2 regions of the Pseudarthrobacter sp. fls2-241-R2A-168 genome follow, and region 2 is predicted to be linked to the other one. Evidence: riboswitches for the same ligand, from Rfam matches in the RefSeq annotation. Region 2 holds a riboswitch; the other holds the start of a gene.
The links. Region 2 has a riboswitch for glycine ahead of gcvP (aminomethyl-transferring glycine dehydrogenase). Riboswitches for the same ligand answer to the same signal wherever they lie in the genome.
Positions count from the first base shown of each region.

Region 1: linked by a shared signal. The riboswitch ahead of gcvP (aminomethyl-transferring glycine dehydrogenase) and the one ahead of gcvP (aminomethyl-transferring glycine dehydrogenase) in region 2 are both predicted to bind glycine.

Region 1 covers NZ_JARVSG010000016.1:63,279-67,487, forward strand. The annotation lists gene QRN11_RS11385 (Na+/H+ antiporter) at 1-1,137, opposite strand, end outside; glycine riboswitch at 1,320-1,417, shown strand; glycine riboswitch at 1,419-1,526, shown strand; gene gcvP (aminomethyl-transferring glycine dehydrogenase) at 1,579-4,209, shown strand, end outside.
Region 2 covers NZ_JARVSG010000010.1:235,411-239,619, reverse strand. The annotation lists gene QRN11_RS08135 (MFS transporter) at 1-718, opposite strand, end outside; gene QRN11_RS08130 (TetR/AcrR family transcriptional regulator) at 785-1,324, shown strand; glycine riboswitch at 1,419-1,517, shown strand; glycine riboswitch at 1,519-1,656, shown strand; gene gcvP (aminomethyl-transferring glycine dehydrogenase) at 1,695-4,209, shown strand, end outside.

The DNA of each region.
Region 1 (4,209 bases), on a different contig from region 2:
GGCAGCGAGGATCAGCACTGAACGGTGCTCCAGGTCCTCGGGCAGCACCAGCACCGCGGCGAGGGTGACCACCCCACGCATCCCGGCCCACGAGACGATCGCCGGGAACTGCCAGGGCGGCGACGGGTCGCTGCGCCGCACGGCAGGAATCAGGCGGGGGAGGTAGGTGGCCGGGAACACCCACACCGGCCGGAGTACCAGCACCGCCAGCAGGATCAGGGCGCAACCAGCCCAGATCCGGCCAGCACCCAGGGAATCGTCCTGGACGCCCTCGATGATGGTCCGGACCTGGAGCCCGATCAGCAGGAACACCGAGTTTTCCAGCAGGAACTGCACGGTGTTCCAGTTGCTGCGCTGGCTCAGCCGGGCGGCACCGTTGGGCATGGACGGCGCCTTTGTGCCCATCACCAAGCCAGTAACGACGACGGCGAGCACGCCGGAGGCGTGGATGGCCTCCGCCGGCAGGTACGCCACAAAGGGGGCGGCCAGGGACGTGGAAGTGTTGATCGCGACGTTCCGGATGCGTTTGCGCAGCATGGTCAGCACATAGGCCGCGGCCAGGCCCGCCACCAGACCGCCGCCCACGGCGAGCAGGAAGTCTCCGGCGATCCCGGCCGCGGACACGGACCCGGAGATGGCAGCGATCGCTGCCCGGAGGCAGATCAACGCGGTGGCGTCGTTGACCAGGGATTCACCTTCCAGGATGGTGACAATCCTGCGCGGCATCCCCACCTTCCGGGCGATGGATGTGGCAGCCACCGCATCCGGCGGCGCCAGCACCGCACCCAGGGCGATCGCTGCGGCCAGCGGAATCTCCGGAAACAGCCACCAGACCACCAGTCCCACCGTGATGGTCCCGAAGATGACATAGCCCACCGATAGCAGCCCGATGGCGCGGCGGTTGGAACCGAAATCGAACAGGGACGTCCGCAGCGCCGCGGCGTACAGCAGCGGCGGCAGCAGGCCCACGAGGACCAGCTCGGGGTTCAGTTCAATGTCCGGAACAAACGGGAGGAAGGAACCGATCACTCCCGCCAGCACCAGCAGCAGCGGCACCGAAATGTTCAGCTTCCGGCCCAGCGCACTTCCGGCGCACACCACCGCAACGAGAACCAGAAGTCCCAGGGCGATCTCCATTCGGCCATTGTCTCAGGCCCCGCCAAAGGGTGTCCCCGCCGGCGCCCCTAACGCGGAGGAGTCAGGACGACGGCGGGAGGTGCCGCCGTCGTCCGCCCGCCCGGCTGGGAGGCGCCGTTTTGCTTCCTGCCCCCGACTCCGGTAAGGTGTGAGCCGTGTCACCCACCAGTGGCACATGCTGATGATCTGCGGCGGGAGAGTCCTGCCGGTACGTTCTGCAGGCGCCGTAGGAGCAAATCCTCCCCAGGAATCTCTCAGGCCCACGTACCGCCGCGGCAAGGCAACTCTGGAAAGCAGTCCGGGCAACCGGGCTCACCGACGGTGCAAGCGGCGCCCTGCAAAACAGCAGGACAACGCAAAACTCTCAGGTCCAATACAGAGCGGGGAGGAACCCGAATCAACGTGGTGCTTCGGCACCACCTGAATTATGGAGTTCCTCTTATGACGGTTCAATCGTCCCCCACCACCTTCGCAGACCGCCATATCGGCGCGCGCCGCCAGTCCGACATCGACACCATGCTCAAGGCCGTCGGCTACGACACCCTCGATGGCCTCGTTGACAGCGCAGTCCCGGATTCTATCCGCCAGGACAAGCCGCTCACCCTCGAGAGCGCCCTCAGCGAAGTCGAGGTCCTCGCCGAGCTCCGTAAACTGGCCGGAAAAAACAAGATGGCCGTGCAGATGATCGGCCAGGGCTACTACGACACTGTGACCCCGCCGGTGATCCGCCGAAACATCCTCGAGGCCCCCGCCTGGTACACCGCCTACACCCCCTACCAGCCTGAAATCTCGCAGGGCCGGCTCGAGGCGCTGCTGAACTTCCAGACCATGGTGCAGGACCTCACCGCACTTCCCGTGGCCAACGCCTCCCTGCTGGACGAAGCCACCGCCGTGGCAGAGGCCGTGCTGCTGATGCGCCGGGCCAACAAGAACAAAACGGCCAAGGACGGCAAGACCGTCCTGGACGCCGACCTCCTCCCGCAGACCATCGCCATCGTGCTGGGCCGCGCCGAAGCTCTCGGCTTCGAGGTGGAAATCGCCGATCTTACGGACGGCCTGCCCGACGGCGATATCAATGGCCTGGTCCTCCAGCAGCCCGGCGTTTCCGGCCGCGTCTGGGACCAGACCGCCGTCATCGCCGAGGCCAAGGACCGCGGCGCGCTGGTTACCGTCGCCGCCGATCTCCTGGCCCTCACCCTGATCACGCCTCCGGGCGAGCAGGGCGCGGACATTGCCGTCGGCTCCACCCAGCGCTTCGGCGTGCCGTTGTTCTTTGGGGGACCGCACGCCGCGTACATGGCCGTCCGTGACGGCATGGAGCGCACGCTTCCGGGCCGCATCGTGGGTGTTTCCAAGGACAACGCCGGTGTCCCCGCCTACCGCCTGGCCCTGCAGACCCGCGAGCAGCACATCCGCCGCGAGAAGGCCACCTCAAACATCTGCACCGCGCAGGCGCTGCTGGCCATCGTCTCGTCCTTCTACGCCGTCTACCACGGCCCCGACGGACTGAAGGCGATCGCCGAAACCGTCCACAACAACGCCCGCGCCCTGGCCACCACACTGCAGATCGCCGGCCGCGAACTGGTATCCGACACCTTCTTCGACACCATCACTGTCCGCGTGCCCGGCAAGGCCGCCAAGGTGATCACCGCCGCCGAAGCCCGCGGCATCAACCTGCGCCTCATCGACGCGGACACAGTTGGCGTGTCCGTCGATGAAACCACGACGCCGGAGGTCCTCTCCGCGGTTGTTGTCGCCTTTGGTGCCGGTCCCATTGCGTCTGCCGAGGGTTTCGAGCTGCCGGCATCCGTGCAGCGCACCTCCACCTACCTGCAGCACCCGGTGTTCAACACCCACCGCTCCGAGACCCAGCTGCTGCGTTACATCCGCCGGCTCTCCGACCGGGACCTGGCGCTGGACCGCACCATGATCCCGCTGGGTTCCTGCACCATGAAGCTGAACGCCACCGCAGAGATGGAAGCCATCTCCTGGCCGGAATTTGCCTCGATCCACCCGTTCGCTCCGGACTCCCAGACGGTCGGCTGGCGTGAACTGATTTCCGTTTTGGAAGCAGACCTCGCCGAGATCACCGGTTACGACCAGGTGTCCATCCAGCCCAACGCCGGTTCCCAGGGCGAGCTCGCGGGCCTGCTCGCAATCCGCGGCTACCACCACTCCCGCGGCGAAGCGCAGCGCAACGTCTGCCTCATCCCGGCATCGGCGCATGGCACCAACGCCGCCTCCGCCGTCCTGGCCGGCATGAAGGTTGTTGTCGTCGCTACTGCTGCCGACGGCACCATTGACCACGCGGACCTGCAGGCCAAGATCGAGGCCCACAAGGACGTCCTCTCGGCCATCATGATCACCTACCCGTCCACCCACGGTGTGTACGATTCCGACGTCCGCGAGGTTTGCGATGCGATCCACGCGGCCGGCGGCCAGGTGTACGTTGACGGCGCGAACCTGAACGCCCTCGTCGGGTTGGCGCAGCCGGGCAAGTTCGGCGGCGACGTCTCGCACCTGAACCTGCACAAGACGTTCTGCATCCCGCACGGCGGTGGAGGACCCGGCGTCGGACCTGTTGCTGCCAAGGCGCACTTGGCACCGTTTATGCCGGGGGATGCGAACAACGGTTCTTCCGAAAACGCCGCGGCTGGTCACGGCGTCGCGATTTCCGCTTCCCGCTTCGGTTCCGCCGGTGTGCTGCCCATTTCCTGGGCGTACGTGAAGCTGATGGGCGGCCAAGGCCTCACCGAGGCCACCAAGTCCGCGCTGCTCGCTGCGAACTATGTTGCCGCCCGGCTGGACGAGCACTTCCCGGTCCTCTACACCGGTGAAAGCGGCCTCGTGGCGCACGAGTGCATCCTGGACCTGCGCGACCTGACGGCCAAGACCGGCGTCACGGCCGAGGACGTGGCCAAGCGCCTCATCGACTTCGGTTTCCATGCACCCACGCTGTCCTTCCCGGTGGCCGGCACGCTGATGGTGGAGCCCACCGAGTCCGAGGACCTCGCGGAGATCGACCGCTTCATCGAAGCCATGATCATCATCCGCAATGAAATCGACCAGGTG
Region 2 (4,209 bases):
TGATGCCGTAGACCACCGGCACCATGGTCAACAGCGAAAGCAGGATGCTCGGCGCATCCACCCTGCCCGGGTTGGGGTCGCGGGACTCCGGAATAAACGCCGGGCCAAATGCCAGCAGCGGAAGCATGATGGGCACTGCCACCAGGAGGACTGCTCCCCACCAGAACTGTTCCACCAGCCAGCCGCCGAAGATCGGCCCCAGGGCGGCACCGCCGGAAAACCCGGCGGCCCAGATGGCGATGGCCAGCCGGCGGCGGTTGGGGTCCGGGAAGATGTTCCGGATCAAGGACAGCGTGGAGGGCATCAGCATGGCTCCGAAGAACCCCAGTGCGGCGCGGCCTGCGATCAGCCAGCCGGCGCTGGGAGCGAAAGCCGTTGCGGCTGACACTGCGGCGAAGCCGATGCTGCCGATGATCAGCAGCCGGCGCCGCCCGATCCGGTCACCCAGGCTGCCCATGGCAACCAGCAGCCCGGCCAGCACGAGCGGGTAGGCATCCACGATCCACAGCAGTTCGACGCCGGAGGTGTCCAGTGCCCGCGCTATCGCGGGCAGCGCGAACGTCAGTGCCGTGTTGTCGACGGCGACGAGGAGGACCGGGAACATCAGAAGCGCCAGCGCGAGCCAGTCGCGCCCCGCCCTCCGGGGTGAAACAGGTGCCTGACCCGCTGTGGCGTTCAGGCGGGTGTGGTTTTGCTGCGATGCGGAGGAAGCGGTCATCGTTTAACTATACCGTCCGGACGGTACAGTTAAGAAACCCGTTCCCGTCAATGCATGATTGGAACCATGGCCAGAAAACCCGTGGCGCGGGACGCAGTCCTCGATGCCTTTGAAGAACTCCTGATCGATGTGGGGGAGCGTGCCGCCACCCTGGACGCCGTGGCGAAGCGGGCAGGCGTCTCCAAGGGCGGGCTGCTGTACCACTTCCCCAACAAGGAAACGCTGATCGCGGCCACCCTTGAACGGCTGGACCGCCTGGCGGGGGAGGACCTTGACGCCATGGCGGCGGCACCGGAAGGGGCGGCCGCCTATTTCATCCGGTCATCGCTCTGGTCCGACACCCCCATGGACCGGTCCTTCGTCGCCGCCACGCGCCTGGCTGAAGTGGCCCACGAGGAAGCACGCCGCCGCTTCGCTGCGATCCAGCACCAGTGGCTGGAGCTCATCGGCAAGGATGTGGGCCCGGCCATGGCAAAAGCTGTCCTCTACATGGGGGACGGGCTGTACTTCAATGCCATGTGGGAGAGCGGGCCGTCCGGAAAGCCCGGAAGCCGGGAGGCGGATGTGAAGGAACTGCTGGCCGCCGTCGACCGGCTGCGGGGCTAGCCGTTCATTTGCCCGGGGGACGGCGGCGTAGGAGAATTGGTCCATGTGCCGGCCGTTCCGGCAGCCAGCAAAAACAACCTAATTGAATAGCCTTTGATCTGCGGCGGGAGAGTTCTGCCAGAAGGTACAAGCAGGCGCCGTAGGAGCAATACCTCCCCAGGAATCTCACAGGCCCATGTACCGCCGCGGCGAGGCACCTCTGGAAAGCAGCACGCTGTCCGCCCCGGGAAACCGTCCCGGTTCCTGGACTGCTGTGCTCACCGACGGTGCAAGCGGGACCGGCGCAAGCAGGGACCGCGGAAACTCTCAGGTCCAGTTACAGAGCGGGGAGGACCCGAATCGATGTGGCGTACCCTGCGCCGCCTTATGTATGGAGTTCCTCGTGACTGCTATTTCGGCCTCCGCCATTCCAGCCTCCGCCAATCCCGCCACTGCTCCGGCTGCCACCTTCGTTGACCGGCATATCGGCGCCCGCCGCCAGGCCGACGTCGACACCATGCTTAAAGCCGTCGGCTACGACACCGTGGACGCACTGGTTGATACCGCCGTGCCCAAGGACATCCGCCAGGATTCGGCACTGGCACTGGCCGGCGCCCTGAGCGAAGTCGAGGCGCTCGCTGAGCTGCGGCGGCTGGCGGCGAAGAACAAGACCGCTGTGCAGATGATCGGCCAGGGCTACTACGACACCGTGACCCCGCCGGTGATCCGCCGCAACATTCTTGAGGGCCCGGCCTGGTACACCGCTTACACGCCCTACCAGCCCGAGATATCCCAGGGCCGCCTCGAAGCACTGCTGAATTTCCAGTCCATGGTCGAGGACCTGGTGGGGCTGCCGATCGCCAATGCTTCCCTGCTGGACGAAGCCACCGCCGTCGCCGAGGCCGTGCTGATGATGCGCCGGGCCAACAAGAACGCAGCCGCCCGGGACGGCAAGACGGTGCTGGATGCGGACTGCCTGCCGCAGACTATCGCCATCGTCAAGGGCCGCGCCGAGGCGCTCGGCTTCGAGGTGGAGGTCGCCGACCTCGCCCAGGGACTACCCGACGGCGCCGTCAACGGCGTTGTCCTCCAGCAGCCCGGCGCCTCCGGCCGGGTCTTTGACCACACCGCGGTCATCGCCGAGGCGAAGGAACGCGGAGCCCTGGTGACTGTTGCCGCCGACCTCCTGGCCCTCACCCTCATTACGCCTCCCGGCGAGCAGGGCGCCGACATCGCCGTCGGCTCCGCCCAGCGTTTTGGCGTCCCGCTGTTCTACGGCGGCCCGCACGCCGCCTACATGGCGGTGCAGAAGGGCCTGGAACGCTCCATGCCCGGCCGCCTGGTGGGGGTTTCCAAGGACAACGCCGGAGTGCCCGCCTACCGTCTGGCCCTCCAGACCCGCGAACAGCACATCCGCCGTGAGAAGGCCACCTCCAACATCTGCACCGCCCAGGCGCTGCTGGCGATCGTTGCCTCGATGTACGCGGTGTACCACGGCCCGGAGGGCCTGAAGGCGATCGCCCGGTCCGCGCACACCCACGCCAAGACTCTCGCAGCGTCCCTCAAAGCCGCCGGCTTCGACGTGCTGCACACCAGCTTCTTCGACACCGTGACGGTCTCCGTCCCCGGGAAGGCCGCGGGCATCGTCGCCGCCGCCGAAGCCAAGGGCATCAACCTGCGCAGCATTGATGCGGACACGGTGGGCTTCTCCACCGATGAAACGACGACGGCGGCAATCGTCGACGGCGTCCTGGCCGCCTTTGGCGCCACCCAGGCAGAGGTGACGGACGGTTTCGCCCTGGACGCCGCCGTCGAACGTTCCTCCGACTTCCTGCAGCACCCGGTGTTCAACACCCACCGCTCGGAGACCCAGCTCCTGCGCTACATCCGGAAGCTTTCTGACCGGGACCTGGCGCTGGACCGCACCATGATCCCGCTGGGCTCCTGCACCATGAAGTTGAACGCCACCGCCGAGATGGAAGCCATTTCCTGGCCCGAGTTCGCTTCAATCCACCCGTTCGCCCCGGACTCCCAGACCGAGGGCTGGCGCGAACTCATTGCGGACCTGGAAGCACAGCTGACAGAGATCACCGGGTATGACCAGGTATCCATCCAGCCGAACGCCGGGTCGCAGGGCGAGCTCGCGGGCCTGTTGGCGATCCGCGGGTACCACCACTCCCGTGGTGATCAGCAGCGCAACATCTGCCTGATCCCGGCTTCCGCCCACGGCACCAACGCCGCTTCCGCTGTGCTCGCGGGCATGAAGGTTGTTGTCGTCGCTACTGCTGCCGACGGCACCATCGATCACGCCGACCTGTACGCCAAGATCGAGGCACACAAGGACGCCCTGTCCTGCATCATGATCACCTACCCGTCCACCCACGGTGTGTACGACGCCGACGTCCGCGAAGTCTGCGACGCCATCCACGCGGCCGGCGGCCAGGTGTACATCGACGGTGCCAACCTGAACGCCCTGGTGGGGCTGGCGCAGCCGGGCAAGTTCGGCGGCGACGTCTCGCACCTTAACCTGCACAAGACCTTCTGCATCCCGCACGGCGGCGGCGGACCCGGCGTCGGACCGGTTGCTGCCAAGGCACACCTCGCACCGTTTATGCCCGGCAACGCGGCCACGTGGACCGAAGGAAACGACGTGCCGATCTCCGCGTCCAAGTACGGCTCCGCGGGCGTGCTGCCCATCTCCTGGGCCTACGTGAAGCTGATGGGCGGACAGGGGCTCACCGAAGCCACCAAGTCCGCGCTGCTGGCAGCAAACTACGTCGCCGCCCGGCTGAATGACTTCTTCCCCGTCCTGTACACCGGTGAAGGGGGACTGGTAGCCCACGAGTGCATCCTGGACCTGCGCGAGCTGACCGCCAAGACCGGCGTCACCGCGGAGGACGTGGCCA